2 regions of the Microbacterium sp. FG3 genome follow, and region 2 is predicted to be linked to the other one. Evidence: predicted binding sites of a transcription regulator. Region 2 holds the regulator's gene; the other holds the start of a gene.
What was found. Region 2 encodes HrcA, which represses chaperone genes, less so after heat shock. Its sites were predicted from a motif close to TTNGCACTCGNNNNNNNCGAGTGCNAA; they were not measured.
Positions count from the first base shown of each region.

Region 1: the regulator HrcA is predicted to act here: its motif matches at 6,612-6,638, upstream of groES (co-chaperone GroES).

Region 1 covers NZ_JBMDJT010000006.1:46,070-55,438, reverse strand. The annotation lists gene ACODR5_RS03585 (PTS fructose transporter subunit IIABC) at 1-1,666, opposite strand, end outside; gene ACODR5_RS03580 (1-phosphofructokinase family hexose kinase) at 1,721-2,743, opposite strand; gene ACODR5_RS03575 (DeoR/GlpR family DNA-binding transcription regulator) at 2,731-3,510, opposite strand; gene ACODR5_RS03570 (ABC transporter substrate-binding protein) at 3,655-4,926, opposite strand; gene rarD (EamA family transporter RarD) at 5,071-6,015, opposite strand; gene groES (co-chaperone GroES) at 6,229-6,525, opposite strand; gene ACODR5_RS03555 (class I SAM-dependent methyltransferase) at 6,663-7,850, shown strand; gene ACODR5_RS03550 (LLM class F420-dependent oxidoreductase) at 7,893-8,816, shown strand; gene ACODR5_RS03545 (DUF3052 family protein) at 8,825-9,199, shown strand; gene tadA (tRNA adenosine(34) deaminase TadA) at 9,205-9,369, opposite strand, start outside.
Region 2 covers NZ_JBMDJT010000031.1:21,880-31,248, reverse strand. The annotation lists gene ACODR5_RS10465 (ABC transporter family substrate-binding protein) at 1-457, opposite strand, end outside; gene lepA (translation elongation factor 4) at 727-2,574, shown strand; gene ACODR5_RS10455 (DUF1990 domain-containing protein) at 2,594-3,265, shown strand; gene hemW (radical SAM family heme chaperone HemW) at 3,300-4,517, shown strand; gene hrcA (heat-inducible transcriptional repressor HrcA) at 4,586-5,626, shown strand; gene dnaJ (molecular chaperone DnaJ) at 5,678-6,781, shown strand; gene ACODR5_RS10435 (16S rRNA (uracil(1498)-N(3))-methyltransferase) at 6,784-7,515, shown strand; gene ACODR5_RS10430 (HIT domain-containing protein) at 7,575-7,922, shown strand; gene ACODR5_RS10425 (PhoH family protein) at 7,966-8,988, shown strand; gene ybeY (rRNA maturation RNase YbeY) at 8,985-9,369, shown strand, end outside.

The DNA of each region.
Region 1 (9,369 bases), on a different contig from region 2:
CCGCCGCCATCACGGCCGCCATGATGTAGTACGGCACGGGGTTGGCGCCCGACGCGTCGCCCAGGCTCGCGACGGCGAACGCGTACGCGACCTTGTTGATCGGGCCGCCCAGGTCGAAGCACATCATGAGGCCCAGGATCACGCCGACGAGCGGCAGCAGGCCCGACGCGGCCAGCGCGTTGAGGCCGTCGGTGAGGGTGCCCATCAGGGCCGCGATCGGCGCGGCGAGGAAGAGGATCAGCAGGCCGCTCGCGAAGACCGATCCCAGCAGCGGGATGATCACCACCGGCATGAGCCCGCGCAGCCAGCGCGGCACCGACAGCGAGCCGAGCCACATCGCCGCGAGTCCCGCGAGCACGCCTCCCACGATGCCTCCGATGAAGCCGGCGCTCGTCAGCACCGCCACCGAACCGGCGACGAAGCCGGGCGCGATGCCGGGGCGGTCGGCCAGCGCGTAGGCGATGTAGCCGGCGAGCGCCGGTACGAGGAAGCTCATCGAGATGTTGCCGATCGCGAACGCCACGGCCCCGAGGTACTGCAGCAGGCCGCCCTCCGGCAGGTGCCACAGCGCGTTCTCGACCGCGATCGTGTTCGCGACCTCGTTGATCCGGTAGCCGCCCAGCAGGAAGCCGAGCGCCATCAGCAGGCCGCCGCCCGCGACGAACGGGATCATGTACGACACGCCGGTCAGCAGCACGCGCGTGATGCGGGCGCCGAGCGACTCGGCCGGGCGCTGCCCCTCCCCCGCGTCCGCCGCGCCGGCCGTGCCGGGCACGCGCTCGGCCGCGGGGTCGGCCGCCGCCCGCGCAGCCTGGGCCAGCAGCTCGGCCGGGTGCTCGATGCCCGCCTTGACCGGGCGGCGCACGACGGGTTTGCCTGCGAAGCGCTGCGGCTCGCGCACGTCGACGTCGACCGCGAAGACGACGGCGTCGGCGGCCGCGATCACCGCAGGGTCGATGGCCGCGTAGCCGCTCGATCCCTGCGGCTCTACGTGGAAATCGACGCCGGCCTTCCTCGCGGCCGCGGTGAGGGCGTCGGCCGCCATGTACGTGTGCGCGATGCCCGTGGCGCACGCCGTGACGGCGACGATGCGCGCCGGCCGCCCCTCGACGAGGAGGCCGTCGGCCCGCGCCGCCTCCGCGGGCGCCTCGGCCGGCGTCGCCGGCTCGGAAGCGGCATCGGGAGCGGCATCGGGAGCGGCGGTCTCGCCCGCCTCCTCGCCGATGGCCCGGCGCACGATCCCGACCACCTCGTCCGCGTCGCCCGCGGCCCGCAGCGCGGCCAGGAAGTCCTCGTCCATCAGGTTGCGGGCCAGGTGCGAGAGCACGGCCAGATGCTCCTCGGCGGCCGTGTCGGGCGCCGCGATCATGAACACGATGTCGCTCGGCTCGTCCTCGGCGCCGAAGTCCACGCCGGGCTTCAGCCGCGCGAACGCGAGCGACGCCTCGGTCACGACCGCGCTCTTCGCGTGCGGGATGGCGATGCCGCCCGGCAGGCCCGTGGCGTCCTGCTCCTCGCGCTTCCACGCGGCGGCGAACAGGGCCTCGGCGTCGGTGGCGCGGCCCTGCGCGACGAAGCGCGCGGACAGCGCGCGCAGCACGCTCTGCTTGTCGGACCCGAGATCCTCGTCGAGACTGACGAGCTGCGGGGTGATGGTGGACACGATCTCCTCCTCGAATGGGTGCGGCGGCGGTGCCGCGCAGGTGATGTCGGTGCCGGATCAGCCGACCGGACGCACGGGGATCTCCCCCGTCGGCAGATCGGCGGGCGTGGCGAGCTGCGTGCCGGGCAGCGCCGCGGTGGCGGACCCGTGCCGGATCGCGGAGCGCAGCCGCCCCGCGGCGTCGTCCCCCGCCAGATCGGCGAGCAGGTAGCCGGCGAGCGCGCTGTCGCCGGCGCCCACCGTGCTGCGCACCTCGGTGCGCGGCGGCTGCCCGGCCCACGCGCCGTGGGCGTCGATCAGCACGGCACCGTCGCCGCCGAGCGTGATCAGCGCGGACCGCACGAGCGCGGGCACGACGGGGGCGGCGAGCTCCACCGCCGCGGCGGCGGGATCGGCCGAGAACCGGCTGCGCAGCCCCGGATAGACCTGCGCGCCCTCCCGCGGCCCGAGCTCGCCGCGCGCGTCGCCCAGGGCGTACACCAGCCCGGCCAGCTCGTCCTCGTTCGGCTTGATCAGGTCGACGGCCGCGTGGGCGACGACGTACGCCAGCGGCGCGCCCGACGCGTCGACCGCGATGCGCGGCGGGCGCTCCGTGCGCTCGCGCACCGCCCTGACCACGTCGACGTAGAAGTCGGCGGGCACGCCGGGAGGCAGCGAGCCGCACAGCGCCAGCCAGGCGGCACCGTCGGCCGCCTCCACGACGGCGTCGATCAGGGCATCCGCGCGGGCCTCGTCGAGCACCGGCCCCGGCAGGTTGATCTTGGTGGTCTCGCCCTCGGGGTCCGTGAGGGTGAGGTTCGCGCGCACACGGGCGTCGATCGGCACGGTGCGCAGCCGCAGCGACGGGGGCGCGGCGGTCTCGGCGAGCGCGCGGTACGGATCGTCGCCGGCCAGCGGCAGCACGGCCGTGACGTCCCGCCCGGCGGCGGCGACGATCCGCGCCACGTTCATGCCCTTGCCGCCCGCGTCCTCGCGCGCCGCCTCCGCCCGCTGCACCTCGCTCGGCCGCAGCGGCTCCCCCAGCACCACCGTGCGATCGAGCGACGGATTCATCGTCAGCGTCACGATCACGGCGTCCACACCTCCACATCCGCCTCGGCGAGGGCCCGCGCCAGCTCGCCCCCGGGCGCCCGGTCGGTGACGAGCACGTCGATCTCGTCGAAACGGGCGAAGCGCTGCAGCGACTCCTCCTCGAACTTCGAGGCGTCGGCGAGCAGGATGGCGCGCCGCGCGGCGCGGATGATCGCCCGCTTCACGTCCGCCTCCTCGGGATCGGGCGTGCTCGCCCCGAAAGCCGCGGAGAGCCCGTTGGCGCCGATCAGCGCGACGTCGGGCCGCAGCGCGGCGATCGCCGCCACGGTGCTCGCGCCCACGGCCGCTCCGGTGATGCCGCGCACGCGCCCGCCGAGCGCGGTCAGGTCGGCGAATCCCGCGGCGGTCAGGCCCGCGGCCAGCACGACGGAGTGGGTGACGACGTGCACGCCGCCGTCGCCGAACCACCGCGGCAGCAGCTCCGCCACCGCGCCGGTCGTCGTGCCGGCGTCGAGCAGGACGGAGCCGGTGAAGGCGCGCCCGAGGCCGTCGAGCGCCCGCGCCGCGATCGCGGCCTTGGCCGGCGCGCCCCGGCGCTGCCGTTCGCGCAGATCCGCCTCGGCCGCGCTGCCGCGGTCGGGGGCGACGGCGCCGCCGTGGACGCGGCGCAGTGCGCCCGCCCGCTCGAGCGCGGCCAGGTCGCGCCGCACGGTCTCGGTGGTGACCCCGAGCCGCTCGGCCAGGCCCGCCACCGACACCCGCGCCTCGTCGAGCAGCACCCGCTCGATCAGCTCCCTGCGCTCCGTCGCGTACATCGTCCTCCCTCGGATGCACAGACGATACAACACATTCCCACAGAACCCAACACATCCACAGGTGCGCGGGCTACGTGGTCCCCGCCGCACACGACGGAGCCCCGCTCCCCTCGGGGGAGGAGCGGGGCTCGTCGCGTGCGGGCGTCAGCCCTCGTACGGGGTGTACGTGTTGTCGGGGCCGTACTGGTAGATGTTGATGAAGCCCTCGGTCGGGTCTCCGACCTCGTCGAACGTGATCGGGCTCGACGGGCCGTCGTAGTCCGCCACGCCGCCGCCGAGGATGATGTCGGCGCAGGCCGCGAACGAGTCGCACTTCTCGCCGTCGCCCGATCCGCCCGAGACCTCGATGAGCTTCTCGGCGATCGCCGCCGAGTCGGTCGACTGCGCCGCGAGCGACGCGAGCGCCAGCAGGATCGTCGCGTCGTACGACTCCGGAGCGTACGTGTAGTCGGTCAGCGCCTCGCCGCCCGACTCCTCCAGGAAGCCGTCCAGGCCGTCGATGAAGTCCTGCACCTGGTCCGGGGTCGGCCCGGGGTAGGTGCCCTTCGCGCCCTCGAGCAGGCCGGCGGGGAAGTCCGCCTCGTACGACGCCATGTTGCCGTCGACGAGGAAGACGTCCTCCGCGGCGAAGCCCTGCTCGATGAGGCTCGGCAGGATCGTCTTCGCCTCGTCGAACGAGATCACCGTGATGGCGTCGGGGTCGGCCGCCAGCACCTCGGAGATCTGCGAGTCGAACGACGTGTCGCCCGGGTTGAACGTCGGGGCCGCGACGACCTCGCCGCCCGCGGTCTCGAACGCCTCCGTGATGTACTTCGCCAGGCCCGTGCCGTACGAGTCGTTCAGCACGATGAGGCCGAGCGTCTGGTGCCCGAGCTCGGCGACGAAGTTGCCGTGCACCTCGCCCTGCAGCACGTCGGACGGCGCCGTGCGGAAGTAGAGGCCGTTGTCGTCGTACGTCGTGAAGGCGTCGGAGGTGTTGGCCGGCGAGAACTGGATGACGCCGGCGCCCGTGACCTGGTCGATGAACTGCAGCGAGACGCCCGACGAGGCGGCGCCGATGATCGCGGCGGGGTCCTCGCTCAGAAGGCGGGGGATCTCGGCCTCGTACGCCTTGTTGTCGAGGTCGCCCGAGTCGCCGTGCACGATCTCGACCGACAGGCCGGTCGTCTCGGCGTACTCGTTGATGAGCGACTCGGCGTAGTCGACGCCGGCGATCTCGGGCGGGCCGAGGAACGCGAGCGAGCCGGTCTGGGGCAGGGCCGTGCCGATCGTGAGCGTCAGCTCCTCGCCGGGGGTCACGGGCTCGGCGCTGTCGTCGGGCGCGGCCTCGGTGCCGCCCGCGCAGCCTGCGAGCACGAGCGACGCCGCGCCCGCGAGCGCGGCGAAGCCGAGCAGCGCCTTCCTGGATCGAACCATCGGGGTATGTCCTTTCGAAGTGGCTTCCGCGGGTTCGGGTTGAACACATCGCCCACGGTTGCACGCACGTTACCCCGGAGGATGTTTCCGGTATGTTTTCGCGACGTTTAATAACTGAGCAGTATGCCCCGCGACACCGGATCGTTATCTTCCGCGTGCCCTGCGGATGCGACGGCCCTGCCGCACCATGTCGACCACGAGCACCGCGCACGCGAGCCACACGATCGCGAACCCGGCCCAGCGCTCGGGCGGCATCGGCTCGCCGAGCAGGAAGGCGCCGGTGACGAACTGCAGGATGGGCGCGATGAACTGCAGCAGGCCGACGGTCGTCAGGGTGACGCGGCGCGCGCCCGAGGCGAAAAGCAGCAGGGGGATGGCGGTGGCCACCCCCGCGAGCGCGAGCAGGACGGCGTGCACCGGCCCCGCGGTGCCGAAGGTGAGGCCCGTCGTGAGCGCCACGATCACGAGCTGCACGATGGCGATCGGCGTGAGCCAGAACGTCTCGAGCGCCAGGCCGCTGACGGCGTCCACGGCGCCGCCGATCCGGTTCTTGACGAGGCCGTACAGTCCGAAGCTGGCCGTCAGCGTCAGGGCGATCCACGGCACCGATCCGTACGCCACCACGATGACGAGCACGGCGACCACCGCGATGCCGATGGCAGCCCACTGCAGCGGGCGCAGCCGCTCGTGCAGCACGAGCACGGCGAGCAGGACCGTGGCGATCGGGTTGATGAAGTAGCCCAGGCTGGCCTCGACGACATGGCCGGTCTGGGTGGCCAGGAGGAACGCCTGCCAGTTGACGTAGATGAGCACGCCGGCCACCGCGGTCCACAGCGCCAGGCGGCGATTGCGCAGCACCGCGAGCATGCGCGTCCAGCCGCCCGCGATCGTCAGCACCACGGCGCAGAAGACGAGCGAGAGCAGCACCCGCCAGCCGACGACCTCCCACGGGCCGGTCGGCGCGAGCGCGACGAAGTACAGGGGCAGGAAGCCCCACAGCAGGTAGGCCCCGAAGGCGTACCCGGTGCCGAGCACCCGCTCCCGATCCGGATCGACGATGCGGGCGGGAGGCGGCACGGGCACGGTCACCGGATCAGGCTACTCGCGCCGCGGCGGCCACCCGGCGCGCACGCCTGCCAGATGCCGCGCGATTCCCGCCGATCCGGCACGACCGATCCGGGGACGACGTCCGATCCGGCACGACCGATCCGGGGACGACGTCCGATCCGGGGACGCGCGTGGATCGGGAACGACGAAGGCCCGACCCCCTTGCGGGAGCCGGGCCTTCGCGCGAGCTGCGTGTCAGCGGACGACGACCGCGAGGACGTCGCGGGCCGAGAGCACGAGGTACTCGTCGGCACCGAACTTCACCTCGGTGCCGCCGTACTTGCTGTACAGGACGCGGTCGCCGACGGCGACGTCGAGCGGGACGCGGTTGCCGTTGTCGTCGATGCGGCCGGGGCCCACGGCCACGACCTCGCCCTCCTGGGGCTTCTCCTTGGCGGTGTCGGGGATGACCAGACCGCTGGCAGTGGTCTGCTCGGCCTCGACCTGCTTGATGACGATGCGGTCCTCGAGCGGCTTGATGGAAACCGACACGGTGTACCTCTTCTTTCCCTGTGCTGTCAGAAGACTTGAGTTCGCACTCTCGCGCGGAGAGTGCTAACGCCAAGTGTAGGGACCCGTTGGCACTCTCGCAACGCGAGTGCCAACCCCCGTCGCCGTACCCTGAGGGGATGGATCGGTCCGAGCTCGACGCCCTGCTCACGCGCGAGGGGCTCGCGCTGCTCGACTCGCTCGATCCCGTCGAGACGGCCGCCGACGTGGCGCGCGCCGTGTCGCGCCTGCGCGCCGCGGGGCGCTCCCCCGACCTCGTCTCGGCCGTGGTGGGCCAGGTGCGGCTGCGGCAGCGCGGCGCGGTGAAGTTCGGCGCGCTCGCCGAGCGCATGCTCTTCACCCGCGCGGGGCTCGAGCAGGCCACGCGCCTGACGGTCGCGACCCACCACGCCGAGCGGATGCGCCGGGCGGGCATCGGCCGCGTGGCGGACCTCGGATGCGGGATCGGCGGCGACGCGCTCGCGTTCGCCGGGCTGGGGATCGACGTGGCCGCGGTCGACGCCGACGAGGTTACCGCGGCTCTGGCCGCGTACAACCTCGCGGCGTTCCGGCCGGGCACCACCGTCACGCACGGGCGCGCCGAGGACGCCGACCTGTCGTCGGTCGATGCCGCGTGGCTCGATCCCGCGCGGCGCACGGCGGGCCACGCCGAGACCAGGCGCGTGGCGCCGTCCGACTACTCGCCGCCGCTGGATTGGGCCTTCGGGCTCGGCGACCGTGTGCCGACGGGCATCAAGCTCGGCCCCGCACACGACCGCGACGCCCTGCCCGACGACGCCGAGGCGCAGTGGGTCAGCGCCGACGGCTCCACGGTGGAGCTCGTGCTGTGGTCGGGCGCGCTCGCGCGCGACGGCGTGCGGCGCGCGGCCCTCGTGCTGCGCGACGGCGCCGCGCACGAGCTCACCGCCCCCGGCGACACCGAGGACGAGCCGGATCGGCCGCTCGGCGCCTTCGTGCACGAGCCGGAGGGCTCGGTCATCCGCGCCCGCCTCGTCGGCGACGTCGCCCGCGCGCTCGACGCGGGGCCGATCGCCCCGGGGATCGCGTACCTCACCGGCGACGCGGCCGTGACGAGCCCGTTCGTGTCGAGCTTCCGCGTGCGCGAGACGCTGCCGGCCGACGTGAAGGGCCTCGGCAAGGCGCTGCGGGCGCGCGGGATCGGCACGCTGGAGATCAAGAAGCGCGGCGTCGACGTGGATCCCGCCGCGCTGCGCCGCAAGCTGGCGCTGCGCGGCGACGAGTCGGCCACGCTCCTCCTCACCCGGGTCGGCGGCCGCCGGCTCGCGATCCTCGCCGACCGCGTCTGACGCCGCGAGCCCGACCCGTGGCGGGTGCGGCAGACTGGCCGCATGGAGTACTGCGTCTTCACCGAGCCCCAGCAGGGCGCCGACTACGACACCCAGCTCGCGTTCGCGCAGGCGGCCGAGCGCCTCGGCTTCGACGGCTTCTTCCGCTCGGACCACTTCCTGAAGATGGGCGACTTCTTCGACGGCCTGCCCGGCCCGACCGACGCCCTCACGACCATCGCGGGACTCGCGCGCGAGACGTCGCGGATCCGCCTCGGCACGCTCGTCTCGTCCGTCACGTACCGCCACCCGGGCCTGCTGGCGATCCAGGCCGCTCAGCTCGACGCGATGTCGGGCGGCCGCTTCGAGCTGGGCCTGGGCACGGGCTGGTACGAGGACGAGCACCGCGCGTACGGCATCCCCTTCCCCGCCAAGCGGTTCGACCTGCTCGAGGAGCAGCTGCAGATCCTCACGGGCCTGTGGGCGACGCCGGTCGGCGAGACCTTCTCGTTCGAGGGCGCGCACTACCGCCTCGAGGACTCGCCCGCGCTGCCCAAGCCCGTGCAGAGCCCGATGCCGCTCATCGTGGGCGGCGCGGGCCCCACGCGCACGCCCGCGCTCGCCGCCCGGTACGCGACGGAGTTCAACATCGTGTTCCAGCCGGAGGACGTGATCGCCGATCGGTTCGCGCGGGTCACCGCGGCGTGCGAGCGGATCGACCGCGACCCCGCCACGCTCAAGCGCACGGTGGGGCTGACGGTCCTCGCCGGCGCCACCGAGGCGGACGTCGCGCGGCGCGCGGCGAACACGGGCGTGGACCTCGAGCGGTTCCGCGCCGGCTTCAACCTGTGCGGCTCGGCGGCCGAGATCGCCGACCGTGTCGGCCGCCTGCAGGAGCTGGGCGCCGAGCGCATCTACCTCCAGATGATCGACATGACCGACCTCGACCACCTCGCCTACCTGGGCGAGGAGCTGCTGCCGCGCTGAGGCCCGTCATGTCGAGGACCGTCGCGGAGAAGCTGCAGATCAAGCCGGGCACCGAGCTGCTGTTCGGCCCCGCCACCGCCGAGCAGCGCGCGCTGCTCGATCCCCTGCCCGAGGGCGTCACCGTGGTCGACGGGATCGAGCGCGACACCGACGGCGTCGCCGTCCTGTTCGCGGCGGATCGCGCGGAGCTCGACCGGCTGCTCGCCGACGTGATGCCGGTGCTCGCGTCGGCGCGGGCGGTGTGGATCGGCTACCCGAAGGGCAATCGCACCGACATCAACCGCGACAGCATCTGGGCGCGCGTGCGCGAGTTCGGATGGACGCTCAACGGCAACATCGCCCTCGACGACGAGTGGTCCAGCGTCCGCGCGAAGCGGGTCTGATCGGATCAGCGGCGGGCCTCGAAGAAGGCGCGCAGCAGCTTCTGCGACTCCTCCTCGCGCACGCCGCCGACGACCTCGGCGCGGTAGGGCAGGCGGCGGTCGCGCACGACGTCGTACATCGATCCGGCCGCGCCCGCCTTGTCGTCCCACGCGCCGAACACGAGTCGGCC
Region 2 (9,369 bases):
CGAACAGCGGCACGGGGTTGCCGTCCTCGTCGACCTCGGTGCTGAGGTTCGGGTTCTGGATGCCCCACGCGAGGATCGCGTCGGCCACCGTGATGGGCGTGCCGTCCGACCACACAGCGTCATCGCTGATGGTGAACTCGACGACCATGGGGTCTTCGCTGACGAGCTCGAACGAGCCCAGGTCCTCGTTCGGAACGATCGATCCGTCGGGCCCGTAGTAGACGAACCCCACCTTCAGCAGGTCGACGATCGCGGAGTTGTACGTGTTGTACGAGGCGCTGGCGAACCCGTTGTAGCTGGTGAAGTCCACCGGGCCCACGGTCGCCGAGATCGACTGGCTGGCGGTGCCGCCGTCGCCGTCGCCGCCGTCACCGGTGTCGGCGGGCGCGCAGGCCGTCAGGGCCAGGCCGAGTGCGGCCGCAGCGGCCACTCCCGCGTAGATACGTCGCAGACGCATTCCTTCTCCTTGTGTTCATGTGATCACGGGATGTGACTGGTGCTCCGGTCACTGCCGTACTCCGGGCGACAGCCGCCCGATTGACAGTCACTCTCACACACCGGATGTTCCGGGGTTGTTACGGAGCCGTACTTCGTGAGGAAACCGTGATCAACTCGTGTTGAGCATTCCGCCGCGTCTGAGTGGCGTTGACGCGCGGAATCTGAGCGATCTGCTCCCACCGTGGCGCGCATTATGGCGGTGGGTGTGCACCGTAGAATCGGACGAACATGTCTCCACGCGCCCTGAATCCGCTCGAGCCCGCCGCGACGCCGCCCGAGCGCATCCGCAATTTCTGCATCATCGCCCACATCGACCACGGCAAGTCCACCCTGGCCGACCGCATGCTGCAGCTGACGGGCGTGGTCGCCGACCGCGACATGCGCGCGCAGTACCTCGACCGCATGGACATCGAGCGCGAGCGCGGCATCACGGTCAAGAGCCAGGCGGTGCGGATCCCGTGGGAGGTCGACGGCACCACGTATGCGCTCAACATGATCGACACGCCGGGGCACGTCGACTTCAGCTACGAGGTCTCGCGCTCGCTCGCCGCCTGCGAGGGCGCCATCCTGCTCGTGGACGCGGCGCAGGGCATCGAGGCCCAGACCCTCGCCAACCTCTACATGGCGCTCGAGAACGACCTCACGATCATCCCGGTGCTCAACAAGATCGACCTGCCCGCCGCGGATCCCGAGCGGTTCGCGAAGGAGCTCGCCGACCTCATCGGCGGCGACCCCGAGGACGTGCTGCGGGTGTCGGGCAAGACGGGGCAGGGCGTCGACGCGCTGCTGGACCGGCTCGTGGGCGAGATCCCGGCGCCGGTCGGCGACGCCGACGCGCCGGCGCGCGCCATGATCTTCGACTCGGTCTACGACGCCTATCGCGGCGTCGTCACGTACGTGCGCATGGTGGACGGGCGGCTCGAGCCGCGCGAGCGCGTGCAGATGATGTCGACGCAGGCGACGCACGAGCTGCTCGAGATCGGCGTGTCGAGCCCCGAGCCGCAGCCCACGCGCGGCCTCGGCGTCGGCGAGGTGGGCTACCTCATCACCGGCGTGAAGGACGTGCGCCAGTCGAAGGTGGGCGACACGGTCACGAACGCGCGCAAGCCCGCGACCGACGCGCTCGCGGGCTACGTGGAGCCGAAGCCCATGGTGTTCTCGGGTCTGTACCCGATCGACGCGAGCGACTATCCGGAGCTGCGCGAGGCGCTCGACAAGCTCAAGCTCTCGGACGCCGCCCTCGTCTACGAGCCGGAGACCTCGGTGGCCCTCGGCTTCGGCTTCCGCTGCGGCTTCCTCGGCCTGCTGCACCTCGAGATCGTCACGGAGCGGCTCTCGCGCGAGTTCGGCCTCGACCTCATCACGACCGCGCCGAGCGTGATCTACGAGGTGCTCACGGAGACCGGCCAGCGCATCGTCGTGACCAACCCGAGCGAGTACCCCGAGGGCAAGATCGGCGCCGTCAGCGAGCCGATCGTGCGCGCGTCGATCCTCACGCCCAAGGACTACGTCGGCACGGTCATGGAGCTGTGCCAGAACCGGCGCGGCAGCCTCGAGGGGATGGACTACCTCTCCGAGGAGCGCGTGGAGCTGAAGTACACGATCCCCCTCGGCGAGATCGTGTTCGACTTCTTCGACCAGCTGAAGAGCCGCACGCAGGGCTACGCGAGCTTCGACTACGAGCCGGCCGGTCAGCAGGAGGCCGACCTCGTGAAGGTCGACATCCTGCTGCAGGGCGACCGCGTCGACGCGTTCAGCGCCATCGTGCACCGCGACAAGGCGTACTCGTACGGCACGACGATGACGGAGCGGCTGCGCAAGCTGATCCCGCGGCAGCAGTTCGAGGTGCCGATCCAGGCCGCGATCGGCGCCCGGATCATCGCGCGCGAGAACATCCGCGCGATCCGCAAGGACGTGCTCGCCAAGTGCTACGGCGGCGACATCACGCGCAAGCGCAAGCTGCTCGAGAAGCAGAAGGAAGGCAAGAAGCGCATGAAGATGGTCGGCCGCGTCGAGGTGCCGCAGGAGGCGTTCATCGCGGCGCTCTCGGGCGACGTCGAGACCAAGGGCAAGTAGCCCTGGGTAGGCTGTGACCATGCGCCGGGGCACGTTCCGAGACGAGACCGTCGACTACGCCGCCGTCGGCGGCACGCAGGCCGACGACCTGCTGCAGTACCCGCCGGAGAAGAGCATTCCGGCGGCGGAGGAGTGGCGCATCGGCAGCGGCGAGGAGCGCTTCCGCGCGGCCGCCGAGGAGCTGCTGTCGTGGGCGGCGCAGCGCGGCGCGCAGCTGCAGGTGCTCGAGGTGCGCCCCGCGGCCGGTCCCGCGTACACCGGCGTGAGCTTCGACGGCGAGGGCCGGCCGATCGCGCCGGCCGGCATGGACGGCGGCGAGCGCTTCGGCGAGAGCGAGCAGCGCTTCGACGCCGAGGGCACGCCCCTCGTGAGCGCCGGCGCCACCGTGCGCCTGCAGGGCCGGGTGCACGGGCACCACGCGGGCGGCGAGCTGCGCGTGATCTTCGTCGTCGAGGAGCAGCGTCGCGTGGGCTTCGCGCTCGGCACGGTGGGCGGATCGGTGGTGAGCGGCGAGGAGTCGTTCATGATCGAGTGGCGCGAGAACGACGAGGTGTGGTTCACGGTGCGCGCCTTCGACCGCCCCACGCGGCCGCTGGGCCGGCTGTTCCCCGGCCTGATCCGCCGCCGTCGCCGCGCGCTCTTCGACCGCTACCTGCGCGCGATCTCGCCGCTGTTCGCGACGCCGTCCTGATGCGCGGGCCGACATCGAAGGCGGCGCGCACCTGATGGGCGCGGCGCTGCCCCTGGGCGACCCCGCACCCGTCGACGGAGCGCTGCCCGCCGACCTCCCCGTCGACCGCGAGGCGGAGCTCGGGGTGTACCTGCACGTGCCGTTCTGCCGCGTGCGCTGCGGCTACTGCGACTTCAACACCTACACGGCGACCGAGCTGCGCGGGGCACGGCAGGACATGTACGCCGACACGCTGATCCGCGAGGTCGAGCTCGCCGAGGGCGTGCTCGGCGGCGCGGGCGCGATGCGTCCGGCCAGCACGGTGTTCTTCGGCGGCGGCACGCCCACGCTGCTGCCGGCCGGCGACCTGGCCAGGATGCTGGCCGCGGTGCGCGAGGCGTTCGGGCTGCAGCCGGGGGCCGAGGTCACCGTGGAGGCCAATCCCGACACCGTCACCGACGCCGTCGCGCACGAGCTCGCCGCTGCCGGCGTCACCCGCATGTCGATCGGCATGCAGTCGGCCGTGCCGCGCGTGCTCGCGGCGCTCGACCGCACGCACACGCCCGCCAACGTGGGCACGGCGGTGGCCGCCGCGCGCGGCGCGGGCCTCGACGTGAGCGTCGACCTGATCTACGGCGCGCCGGGGGAGACCCTGGGCGACTGGTCGGCATCGCTCGACGCGGCGCTGGCGCTCGAGCCCGACCACGTCTCGGCCTACGCGCTCATCATCGAGGAGGGCACGAAGCTCGCCAGGCAGATCGCGCGCGCCGAGGTGCCGGAGCCGGACGGCGACGTGCAGGCCGACATGTACGAGCTCGCGGACGCCCGCCTCGCGGCGGCCGGCTTCGACTGGTACGAGGTGTCGAACTGGTCGCGCGGGCCGGAGCACCGCTCGCGGCACAACCTGAACTACTGGCGTGGGCAGGACTGGTGGGGCTTCGGTCCGGGCGCGCACAGCCACGTCGCCGGCCTGCGCTGGTGGAACGTGAAGCACCCCGCCGCGTACGCGCAGCGGCTCGCCGGCGGGGAGTCCCCGGCGGCGGCTCGCGAGCGGCCGGACGAGGCGGCGCGCCTGCTCGAGCGGGTGCTGCTGGAGAGCCGCATCCGCGAGGGACTGGAGCTGGCCACGGTGCCCGCCGTGCGGCGCGAGGCCGTGGCGGGGCTGATCGCCGACGAGCTCGTCGAGGGTCCCGCCGCCCTCCGCGGGCGCATCGTGCTGACGCTCAAGGGGCGGCTGCTGGCCGATGCCGTGGTGCGCGCGCTGACCGACTGAGCCGCCGGTTCCCCGCCCGAGCGGCTAGAATTGGCACTCGTCAGGATCGAGTGCCAGAAGGGAGCGCGATGGTCACCGAACGAGGCCTGCAGGTGCTCCGCGCCATCGTGCAGGACTACGTGGACACGCACGAGCCGGTGGGCAGCAAGGCGATCGTCGAGCGCCACGCCTTCGACGTCTCGGCCGCGACGATCCGCAACGACATGGCGATGCTCGAGGACGAGGACCTCATCACGGCGCCGCACACGTCCTCCGGGCGCGTGCCCACCGACAAGGGGTACCGCGTGTTCGTCGACCACCTCGCCGAGATCCGCCCCCTCACGCCGGCGCAGCGCGCCGCCATCTCGACGTTCCTCGCCGATCCGCAGGACCTCGACGACCTCCTCGCGCGCACCGTGCGCCTGCTCACGCAGCTGACCGGCCAGGTCGCGCTCGTGCAGTACCCGTCGTTCGCCCGCGCGAACGTGACGCACCTCGAGCTCGTGGCGCTCGAGCCCTCGCGGCTGCTCGTGATCCTCGTCACCGACACGGGGCGCGTCTCGCAGCGCATCGTCGTCGTGCCGGCCGCGCTCGAGGACGCCGACGTGGCGCTGCTGCGCGCGCAGCTCGCCACCCTCGTCACCGGGCGCTCGGTCGGCGAGGGCTCGGAGCGCGTCGCCGCGGTGCTCGAGGGCTCCGCGGACCCCGCGGACCGCCTGGCCGGCACGCTGCGCGAACTCGCGCGGGTGATCGCGGAGGAGCTGGCGGAGTTCCGCCAGAACCGGCTCGTCATGGCGGGGGCGGCCACGCTCGCGCGCCGCGAGCAGGACTTCCGCGGCAGCATCCACCCGCTGCTGGAGGCGATCGAGGAGCAGGTCACCCTGCTGCGGCTGATGTCGGAGATGCAGCCCGACGACCAGGGCCTGGCGGCGAGCATCGGGCGCGAGAACGCGCCGTTCGGCCTGGGCGACGCCTCGATCGTGGCGAGCGACTACGACTCGCGGATCGGCACGGCCCGCGTGGGCGTGATGGGGCCGACCCGCATGGACTATCCCAGCAACCTGTCGGCGGCGCGGGCGGTCGCCCGCTACCTGACGAGGCTGCTGGACGAGGATGCCGCGCGCCGCTGAGGCGCGACGGACACGGCGACGGACCGCTCGGGCGGTCCCGGAAAGGCGACTGTGGCAGACCACTACGAGGTTCTGGGCGTCTCACGCGAGGCGAGCGACGAGGAGATCAAGCGCGCCTACCGCAAGCTGGCGCGTCAGCTGCACCCCGACGTCAACCCGAGCCCGGACGCGGCCGAGAAGTTCAAGGCGGTCACGCACGCCTACGACGTGCTGAGCGATCCGGAGCAGCGCCGGCGCTACGACATGGGCGGCGACGAGTCGCCGTTCGGCGGCGGCGGTTTCGGCGGGTTCGGCGACATCTTCGAGACCTTCTTCGGGTCGGCGGGCGGCAGGGCCGGGCGCCCTCGCGACCGGCGCCAGCGGGGCGAGGACGCGCTCGTGCGCCTCACGCTCGACCTGGGCGACGTCGTCTTCGGCGCGCACCGCGACATCGAGGTCGACACCGCCGTGCTGTGCGAGACCTGCCAGGGCTCGTGCTGCCAGCCGGGCACGCATCCCGAGCGCTGCGACGTGTGCGGCGGATCGGGCCAGGTGCGCACGCAGGTGCGCAGCCTGCTCGGCAACATGGTCACGACGCAGCCGTGCGGATCGTGCCAGGGCTACGGCACGGTCATCCCCGCGCCGTGCCCCACGTGCCACGGCCACGGCCGCGTCCGCGCCCGCCGCACCGTCTCGGTCGACATCCCCGCCGGCGTCGAGAGCGGCCTGCGGCTGCAGCTGCCCGGCTCGGGCGAGGTCGGCGAGGCCGGCGGCCCGAACGGCGACCTCTACCTGCAGGTCGAGATCGAGCCGCACCCGGTCTTCGGGCGCGAGGGCGACGACCTCACCGCCGTCGTCGAGGTCGCGATGACCGACGCGATCCTCGGCACGCACGTGACGGTCGAGGGCCTCGACGGGCCGATCGAGCTGGATCTGCGGCCCGGCGTGCAGTCCGGCGACGAGCTGCGCATCGAGGGCCGGGGCATCACCGGCCTGCGCTCGGGACGTCGCGGCGATCTGCGCCTCGGCGTGCGGGTGATGACGCCGACCAAGCTCGACGCGAAGACGCGCGCCCTCGTGGAGGAGCTGGCGCAGCGCCAGCGGCCGCAGGCGCCGCGCCTCTCCGAGCACCACCAGGGCCTGTTCGCCAAGCTGCGCGACCGCTTCCGCAACTGATCGTGGCGCTGCACTTCCTCGACGAGTCCGCCGCGGCGGCCGCGGTCGGCGACGAGATCGAGCTGACGGGCGCCGAGGCCCATCACGCCGCCGCGGTGCGCCGCGTCCGCCCGGGCGAGGCCGTCACGGTCGGCGACGGCCGGGGCGTGCGTCTGGACGGCGAGGTCGTCGCGGCCGACCCCAAGCACGTGCGCATCCGGGTGAGCGGCCGCAGCGAGGAGGCGCCGGTCCGCCCGCGCCTCGTGCTCGCACAGGCGCTCGCGAAGGGCGACCGCGACGAGCTGGCCGTGCAGGCGGCCACCGAGCTGGGCGTCGACGAGGTGATCCCGTGGCAGGCCGCGCGCAGCGTCTCGCGGTGGGAGGGACCCAAGGCGCGGAAGGGCCGCGAGCGCTGGCAGGCGATCGTGCGCGAGGCGGCCAAGCAGGCGCACCGCTCGTGGGTCCCGGAGGTGGCCGAGCCCGTCACGACCGCGCAGCTCGCCGCGCGCGCGGGCGGCGCGCGCATGCTCGTGCTCGACCCGTGGACCGACGCCGCGCTCAGCACGGCGCCGGTGGACGACGCCGACGAGATCCTGCTCGTCGTGGGGCCGGAGGGCGGGATCGCGCCCGAGGAGCTCGAGCGGCTCGAGGCCGCGGGCGCCGCGCGGGCGCGCCTGGGTGCCACGGTGCTGCGCACGTCGACGGCGGGCCCCGCGGCGCTGGCCGTGCTGAACGCGCGCCTGGGTCGCTGGTGAGCGGCGCCGAGAGCGGGAGCCCCGACGCGGTCCGATCCCGCGTCACTAGACTTGAGGACATGAGCGAGCCGTCCCTCTTCACGCGGATCCTGCAGGGCGAGATCCCCGGCGAGATCGTCGCGCAGAACGAGCACGTCTTCGTGCTGCGCGACATCGCGCCCCAGGCGCCGGTGCACCTGCTCGTGATCCCCAAGACGCAGCGGTACCGCGACGTCTCCGAGCTCGCGGCGGGCGATCCCTCGCTGCTCGCCGAGGTCATCGCGATGGCCGGCCGCGTCGCCGCCGAGCACGCGGACGGCGACTACCGCCTGATCTTCAACACCGGCGCCGGCGCCGGGCAGACCGTCTTCCACGTCCATGCGCATGTGCTGGCCGGTGGACTCGAGGAGAAGAGACTCGTTGGCTGATCCCGACCCGTACACCGACCGCGTCTACGCCGACGGCGTGGCCATGGTGCAGCTGCTCGGCCCCCAGGACCGGCTGCTGCGGATGGTGGAGAGCGCGCATCCCGACGTCGATGTGCACGTGCGCGGCAACGAGATCACGCTCACGGGCGAGGAGGCGGCCGTCCGCGCCGCCCGCGCGCTCGTGGACGAGCTGCTCGCGCTCACGCGCGGCGGCCACGACCTCGCGCCGGCGGACGTCGCATCGTCGGCGCGCATGATGCGCGAGGAGGGCGGCCCGCGCCCGCGCGATGTGATGGGCGAGGCGATCCTGTCGTCGCGCGGTCGCGTGATCCGGCCCAAGACGGCCGGCCAGAAGACCTACGTCGACGCGATCGACGAGAACACCATCGTGTTCGGCATCGGCCCCGCCGGCACCGGCAAGACCTACCTCGCCATGGCGAAGGCGGTCCAGGCGCTGCAGCGCCGCGAGGTGGAGCGGATCATCCTCACGCGCCCGGCGGTCGAGGCGGGGGAGCGGCTCGGCTTCCTGCCCGGCACGCTCACCGACAAGATCGATCCGTACCTGCGCCCGCTCTACGACGCCATCAACGAGATGATGGATCCGGAGCTCGTGCCCAAGCTCATCGCGAGCGGCACGATCGAGGTCGCGCCGCTGGCCTACATGCGCGGTCGCACGCTGAACAACTCGTTCGTCGTGCTCGACGAGGCGCAGAACACCACGCCCGAGCAGATGAAGATGTTCCTGACGCGGCTCGGGTTCGGCACGCGCATGGTCGTCACGGGCGACATCACGCAGGTCGACCTGCCGGGCGGCACGTCGGGCCTGCGGCTGGTGACGCGCATCCTCGACAGGGTGGACGACATCCACTTCGCCCGCCTGTCGAGCGACGACGTCGTGCGGCACACGCTCGTCGGCAGGATCGTCGACGCGTACAGCGAGTACGACGAGCGGCGCACCGCGCTGCAGCACGAGCGCGAGGAGGCGCGGGAGTTCGCGAACCGCGCGGAGCGTCGCGGCGCCATCCGCCGCGATCGCCAGGCACGAGGGCACGGAGGACGCTCATGATCGACATCAACAACGAGTCGGGGTTCGAGGTCGACGAGTCGGTGCTCCTGCGCCTGACCCAGTTCAACCTGGGCGAGCTGCGCGTCAGCCCCGACGCCGACGTCGCCATCGTGCTCGTGGACGAGGGCGCCATGGAGGCGCTGCACGTGCAGTGGATGGACGAGCCGGGCCCGACCGACGTGCTCAGCTTCCCGATGGACGAGCTGCGGCCCGGGTCCGAGGAGGAGCCGACGCCCGCCGGGCTGCTCGGCGACATCGTGCTGTGCCCGCAGGTGGCCGAGACCCAGGCCGAGGCCGCGGGGCACTCGACGATGGACGAGCTCATCCTGCTCACGACGCACGGCCTGCTGCACCTGCTCGGCTTCGACCACGCCGAGCCGG